DNA from 2 places in the Salicola sp. Rm-C-2C1-2 genome. Region 2 is predicted to be linked to the other one. Evidence: riboswitches for the same ligand, from Rfam matches in the RefSeq annotation. Region 2 holds a riboswitch; the other holds the start of a gene.

The links. Region 2 has a riboswitch for cobalamin ahead of AAF659_RS06005 (cobalt-precorrin-5B (C(1))-methyltransferase). Riboswitches for the same ligand answer to the same signal wherever they lie in the genome.
Region 1: linked by a shared signal. The riboswitch ahead of AAF659_RS13440 (hypothetical protein) and the one ahead of AAF659_RS06005 (cobalt-precorrin-5B (C(1))-methyltransferase) in region 2 are both predicted to bind cobalamin.

Annotation. Positions count from the first base shown of each region.
Region 1 covers NZ_JBEFNF010000009.1:11,643-15,236, forward strand. The annotation lists gene AAF659_RS13425 (rhomboid family intramembrane serine protease) at 1-17, opposite strand, end outside; gene AAF659_RS13430 (type 1 glutamine amidotransferase domain-containing protein) at 252-932, shown strand; gene bamE (outer membrane protein assembly factor BamE domain-containing protein) at 964-1,275, opposite strand; adenosylcobalamin (AdoCbl) riboswitch at 1,395-1,537, shown strand; gene AAF659_RS13440 (hypothetical protein) at 1,636-2,073, shown strand; gene AAF659_RS13445 (class II aldolase/adducin family protein) at 2,212-2,856, shown strand; gene AAF659_RS13450 (proline racemase family protein) at 2,869-3,594, opposite strand, start outside.
Region 2 covers NZ_JBEFNF010000002.1:53,279-56,872, reverse strand. The annotation lists gene AAF659_RS06015 (ABC transporter permease) at 1-86, opposite strand, end outside; gene AAF659_RS06010 (ABC transporter ATP-binding protein) at 83-853, opposite strand; gene AAF659_RS06005 (cobalt-precorrin-5B (C(1))-methyltransferase) at 850-2,028, opposite strand; cobalamin riboswitch at 1,993-2,201, opposite strand; cobalamin riboswitch at 2,281-2,495, shown strand; gene AAF659_RS06000 (TonB-dependent receptor plug domain-containing protein) at 2,635-3,594, shown strand, end outside.

The DNA.
Region 1 (3,594 bases), on a different contig from region 2:
TGAAAGACAGCAAACACGACCCCATTCAACAAAATAAGTAGCAGCGTTATGAGCGGGAAATTATGGCGCGAAACAGCTTTATGGAGTGGGATAATCAACATGGCAGGCGTCCTTTTTGTGTCCGGCTTCCTCCGGACCTTGTCCGGTTAGAGCATAACTCATTAGCCGCCTGTCGCCAGCCCCGATCCCTCTGGCAGAGTCAACGTATCACGACAGTGTAATTACTCACACGAACAGACAGAGGCACTCCCATGAAAATCCTGATGGTCCTGACATCGCACAGCGAGATGGGCAACACCGGCCACAAGACCGGTTTCTGGCTGGAGGAGTTTACAGCCCCCTATTACGTGTTCCGTGACGCTGGCGCTGATATCACGCTGGCAAGCCCAGCGGGCGGCCAGCCGCCCGTGGATCCAAACAGCGCTGCCGACGATGCCCAGACGGAAACCACACGCCGCTTCGAGGCTGATGAAGAGGCGAAAGCGGCCCTTGCCGGCACCCGGAAGCTATCCGGGACCTCCATCGATGAGTTCGATGCTGTCTTCTACCCCGGCGGTCACGGGCCCCTCTGGGACCTGGCTGAAGACGCCGATAGCATCAGCCTGATCGAAAACGCTGCAAAGCGGGATAAAGTCATCGGCGCCGTCTGCCACGCACCCGGAGTTTTCCGCCACGTTAACGGTGCCAATGGTGAGTCACTGGTCAGGGGCCACGAAGTCACCGGCTTCACCAACACCGAGGAGGAAGCGGTTGGGCTCACGCAGGTCGTACCCTTCCTGGTGGAGGACATGCTGGAAGCCAATGGTGCGGATTATCGCTGCGGGGAAGACTGGGGTTCGTTCGTGGTTCGCGACGGCAAGCTGGTCACCGGTCAGAACCCGGCCTCCTCCGAGGAAACCGCCAAAGCCGTGCTGAACACCCTGAAACAGTGACAGCAACGGGCTCGGCAGGGCCCGATCCGGGTTACTGAGTGGTGTTATAGACGTAGGAGTCGACTGTGCCGTCCTCCTTGAAACGCACCACCAGATCCGTTGTTTCCGCCTCCCGGAAGGCGGACCAGCGATACTTCGCGTAGGTCCAGGTACGCATGCCATCCTCCAAGCCGGTACGCCACGGATCGCCGAACATAGCTTCAATATCCGATCGGGTTGTTTCACCCACTGTGATCTCTTCCACTTTGTGCGTCGCGAAGTCTTTTCCAACACTGGCGCAACCGGCGGCGACGAGCATCACACCCGCCAGAAGCACGCCTGCGATCTGTTTGCCTGTACTCATTTTTCTGCTCCGTTTACGGATGACGCTCCCATCCTACCCAGAGCCCGTGCGCGCTGAAAGTCACGACTGATTGCGGTTTATTCATTCCCATGCCTCTTGCTTGCAAGGGGGTCTCTCGCCTACATTGGTAGCGTTCCGCAGCGAGGGGAACACCGGTGAAAATCCGGGGCTGTCGCGCAACGGTATGGTGGTTTTGCCACTAAGCCCGATTACCTCTGCGGAACGGAGACTGGAGCCTTCGCGTCAAGGGTGAAAGGTCGGAAAGGGCGTCGTATCACCATCCTCATGGGCCCCGACCCTCCGTTTCGACTCCGCGTTGGCTTCTCCAATACCCCCCTGTAAAGACTCGAGGAGAAGCCCGTGTTGGAAGCTAAAATCCAATCCAATCCCAATCCCGTTCACACCAAGGGTATCCCGACCGGGGATGCCACGCAGGGCCTTGACACTCTCATCCTGCAAAGCCGCCTGACCCGCAGTGCCCAGCGCCTGCTGGAGGCCATGGGCGTGCGTATTGAACCAGTGCGCTGGTACAAAGTCACTGGGCCCGCCGTCTACCGGCTGGCCTGTGCCCAACAGCGCCCGGCTCTGCAATGGCTGCCGCCGGAACAAGCCGAGATGCTGATGGACGAACTCCGGCGCGAAGAGGACGATCTGCGCACGCCAGAGTGGGCGCTTGAACTACTGCGTCGTCAGCGTGCCGGCACACTTTTGGATATGGACGGCGGCATCGAGTTCGGGGACCACGGCATTGATGCTGGACTCGTACTGCACGACCTCCTGCGCCATCCGGGCGCATGAGAGGCGTCACAGGGCCTTGATGGCCCTGTTGAGCTTTGCTGTGGCAGGCGGCCCGCAGGTTTAAGGACGGGACAGATGGGCCGGCAAAAATTCCGGTAAGGCTTGAACGCCGCCGGGCGATCAGGGAGAGTGCGCACTATGACTTTGGATGAACAGCTTGTAGCAACTGCCCGCGCAATGAACACCACCGGCCTGAATCAGGGCCGCTCGGGTAACCTGAGCGCACGCTGTGGCGACAGCATGCTGATCACCGCTTCGGGCTGCCATTTCGATCACATAACAACCCGCCACGTTGTGGAAGCGGATCTGGAAGGCGGCTACCGTGGCTCGCTGAAGCCCTCAAGCGAAGCTTCGTTTCACGCTGCCATCTACCACCAGCGCCCGGACGCCGGAGCGGTAGTCCACGTTCACTCGCCCTGGGCTCTGTCACTGGCCTGCCTGCACCGCTGCATCCCCCCTTTTCACTACATGGTTGCGGTTGCCGGTGGTACCGACATCCCCTGTGTCCCCTACGCCACCTTCGGCACTGAGACTCTGGCTCAGCACGTAGCAACAGGCTTGGCGGAGCGCGACGCCTGCCTGATGGCCAACCACGGTCAGGTGGCGCTGGCGGACACGCCGGAAGCGGCGCTGGAACTGGCGCAGGAAGTCGAGCATTTGGCGCGCTGCTTTGGCCAGCTTTTGCCGCTGGGCGAACCAGTGCTTCTGGATGATGCGCAGATGGCCGAGGTGCAGGACCGCTTCAAGGGCTACCACCGCAACGCCCAGACAACTAAGACCTGAAAGGCCAGCGGCTCAGCGTTGACCAGCCTCTTCGTGGTTCACTATGTGGTGCAGCGCGCTGCATTCGACCATGGGATCATTACAGTTAACCACAATGTCCGAACGGGCGAGCACAAACCCTTTGCCGGTAATTGTGTTCGCCACCAACTGATGCACGCCCTCATGGTGGGTGCCAGTGAAGGTGCCGATGAATCCGGTCTCGCGCAGGGACACGGTCTCTAGACGATCACCAGGCTGAATGCGCCCCTCATGATTCAACAGCGCCAGACGCGCGGAGGTGCCCGTGCCCGTGGTGCTGCGACAGATGACGCCGGGATGCACATAGGTCGTGGAACGCGAGCGGTAGAAGCTGTCTGCCACCTGCTCCACCGGCCCCATGAAATGCAGAAACGGCAGTGGCCCTACATCGCCCAGGGCGTAATGCGAGAACCCACGCTCCGCCTGGATGGCCTCGACGATGCGATAGGCACAATCAGCTAGTTCATCCTCTTCGTCCAGGGTCAGGTCAAACCCCAGCTCGGTGGCGTCTACCAATGCATAGAAACCGCCACTGTAAGCCACACTGTAGGTCACGTTGCCCAGTGAGGGTACATGGATACTGTGTCGATAGCTGTCGATGTAGCTGGGCAGCCCTTCACAGGTAATGGCTTCAACCACGTCATTCTCGACCCTGGCCTCTATCTGCACCAGCCCTGCCGGCGCCTCCAGCAGGAAGGTTTGATGCCCTTCCTGCTTGGG
Region 2 (3,594 bases):
AGGTTCTGGACCCAGGAGCGCAGGAAGCGGCGGACCTGCTTGATGACCAGGCCCTGGTAGGCGTTCCAGAGGATGGTGGCATTCATTGATTGCCCTCCGCGTCCGGGTCGCCTTTTTCCAGAAGGCGCAGGAAGCGGGCTTCCAGGCCCTGGTCACCGGTGCCGCTGCCGGCGTCGGCGCCAAAGAGGCGCTCCGGTGTGTTATTGGCGATCAGACGTCCTTCACGGAGCACAGCGACGCTCTGGCAGAGATCACGCATTTCCTCGAGGTAATGGCTGCTCATCACAATGGTAGTGCCGGCGGCATTGAGTTCCTGCAGCAGCGACCAGGTGTCGCGGCGAGCTTCCACGTCCAGCCCAGCCGTGGGCTCGTCGAGAATCAACAGCTCCGGCTCGTGCACCAGAGCACGGGCCATCATCAACCGGCGCTTCATACCACCGGAGAGGCCCCAGGGTTTGCGCTCGGCGCGTTCCAGCAGGCCCACGCGCTCGAGGACCACCCGGGTACGTTCCCGGGCGCGGCGGCGCGGCAGGCCGTAGTACATGGCCTGGGTAGCGATGATCTCGTTGATGGGCTCAAAACTGTTGAAGTTCACTTCCTGGGGCACCAGCCCCACCCGACGGCGGGCAGCGACAGGGTCGCGCTCCGGGTCATGACCAAAGAGCCGTACCGAACCGGTTTCGACCCGAACCAGGCCGGTCATCAAGCCGATCAGCGTGCTCTTGCCCGCGCCATTAGGCCCCAGAAGCCCCTGGAAGGTGCCACCGGAAACGCTAAGGTCCACGCCGTCGAGCGCTGACTGACCACCTTTGTAGGTTTTGCGCAATCCCTCGAGTTCAATGGCCGCGATCATCCCGCCTCCTCGGCGAAGCCGACAAGTTCACTCCGGCGGCTTACAGCGCAGACACTCAGATGATGATCACCAGGCAGATAATCACGCGCGCGCGCCAGACTCACACCCGCGATGCGGTCGCCCAGGGGAATCCCCGAGTTCTGACAGGCTTCCAGGGCTTCGATGCTGGTGTTGGCGTTGCGGATCCATTCAGCCAGCTCCTGGCCGGCACCAACCGCCACCGCCTCATCAGCGATGAAGTCAAAATCAATCGCACAGCGACGGCTATGAGTGTCCGGCTCACCGGCGGCGAACTTGCTCAGTTTGCCGAAGCCGCTCGCCAGCGTTACCTGGCGCAGTGGATGCTTTTTCAGGTACTTGAGCAGAGCCCCGAACATGTCCCCCATCTCCACAATGGCACCATCCTCCAGACCGAAGTGTGAGCGGGCAAAGGATTCACTGGTACCACCGGTACAGCCGGCGATATGAGTCAGGCCGTTAGCCCGGGCCACATCCACAGACTGGTGAATGGAGGCGATGAAGGCGGAACAGGAGAAGGGTCTTACCACGCCGGTGGTGCCAAGAACGGAGAGCCCACCCTGGATGCCAAGCTTCCCGTTCATGGTATTCCGGGCGATGGCCTCGCCGTCGTCGATGCCCACGGTCACGCTGAAGCCCCCCGCGAACCCCGTTTCAGCGGCGAGGTCTTGCAGGTGCTCGGTAATTAATTGCCGTGGCACCGGGTTAATGGCCGGCTCACCTCTAGGCACGGGCAGTCCGGAGCGGGTCACGGTTCCAACGCCCTCGCCAGCCCGGAATTGCACCCCGGTTTCGCCCATCAATTCCACACAGACCCAAAGCCGGGCTCCATGGGTGGCGTCCGGATCATCCCCGGCATCCTTGATAACGCCTGCCTTGGCGCTGGTGCCAGCTACGGTCAAATCCTCGATGGTCATAGCCGGTTCCTGGCCCCGGGGCAGGCGGATACGCACGCACCGGTCTTCGCTGCCAATCAGGAGCGCACGAGCCGCCGCTACCGAAGCAGCCGTAGCACAAGCTCCCGTGGAGAGCCCCTGACGAAGGGGACCGTTGTTTTCCGGGGTTTCGGAACGCATGATGCTCAAACCCTGAGCGCTCAACCGCTGTGCCGCCCGCACTGCGCGATACTGTTCCCCTGGGCCGGTCTCCGGACTCATGCTGGAACCAGTCTGGTTCGGGCGGATCGCCTTCCCATGATGACATCATCACAGTGGCGGGGATGATCCGCGCGCAGCATTCACCGTTGCGGGGGCAGTCCCGGAATCACACCGGGTTCCCGTTTCAGCCGCCATTTGAACAAATGCCGGCCACCCAGAGACGAGAGAGGTGTGAATGCTAGAGGATTGGGGCACCCTGGTCAAACCGCCACCAACTCATCCGCGGTTTTTGACTTCCGTCACACGATGCCCTAGCCTCCCCAGCGCTTCGGTCAGCGCTCCATCACGAGCGCAAGGGAACCCGGTGAGAGTCCGGGACTGACGCGCAGCGGTATTGGGGAACAAGGATCACAGGGGGTTACCCCCGGGCACTGTCCAAACCGGATGGGAAGCCGTGATCCAAGGCCAGCGCCAATCATTGGCGCCCGCCCCTGAGTCCGAAGACCTGCCGAAGCCCGACCCATGGCACAGATGGGCCGGAAGCCGAGCCTTCGCGACTAAGGTGTTCGGGCCACCAACGGGGCGGTATTACAACCGCTGCTCCGCCTGTCGGCCTGCCCGCGTGAGGGCTCCATCACTAATGGACTCAGTGTATGGAGACCTTAAATGAAACAATCAGGCGTAGTACTCGCTCTTTTATCCCTGCTTCTGCCCTCAATGACTGCGATCGCGGCTGATCACCACATGACGCTGGACGAGCTGGTGGTCCCGGGATCGGCCCTGGAGGAAACCCTCCCCTCGGAGTTATCCGACTACGGCGCTGAACTGGAAGTGATCGACAGTGAAGAACTCGACAGGACCGGTGTCAGCGACATTGGCCAGGCTCTTCGCGGTAACGTGCCAGGGCTCTATCTGGACCCCAAGACCGGCCGGGGCGACTACGTGGACGTCCACCTCCAGGGCTCGCGCGGCCAGGACGTGCTCTGGCTGGTGGATGGGGTGCGCATCAACAACCGGCTCTTCGGCAGCACCTCGCCACTGGACTCCATCAGCACCCATATGGTCGAGCGCATCGAGATCCTGAAAGGTGGCCAGGGCCTGTTCTACGGCACCCAGGCAGTGGCCGGGGTCGTGAACATTGTCCTGCGTAAGCCCGAAAAGGACTCCGGGGGCAACATCACCGGCGCGCTCGGATCACTAGGCGACCGCCGCCTTGCCGGCCATGTCAGCAATCGCAACGAGTACGGGCGGTGGCTGGTATTTGGCGAACACGACCATTCGGACGGCTACCGCCCCTACCGGGACAGTGAGCTGCTTGAAAGCGCCCGGCGTCAGAAGCGTGGCTTCACCCGCAGCTCCTACGGCGGCCGCTACCTTCTGGATGCGGGCGAGGGTAAGTCGTTAAAAGCCCTCGTGGTCCGCAACGATGTGGAAGCCGATTTTGCCCGGGGCAACAGCAACTTCAAGGCCGTTAACGACCGCGATGAGAACATTGTTTCCCTGAAATGGGATCATCAGGTCAACGAACGCAACGGCTACTTCATCAAAGCCTACTGGCACGACTGGTGGACCGATTACACCCGCCTGGGCATGGACAGGGACGGCACCGTCAACCTCATTAACGAC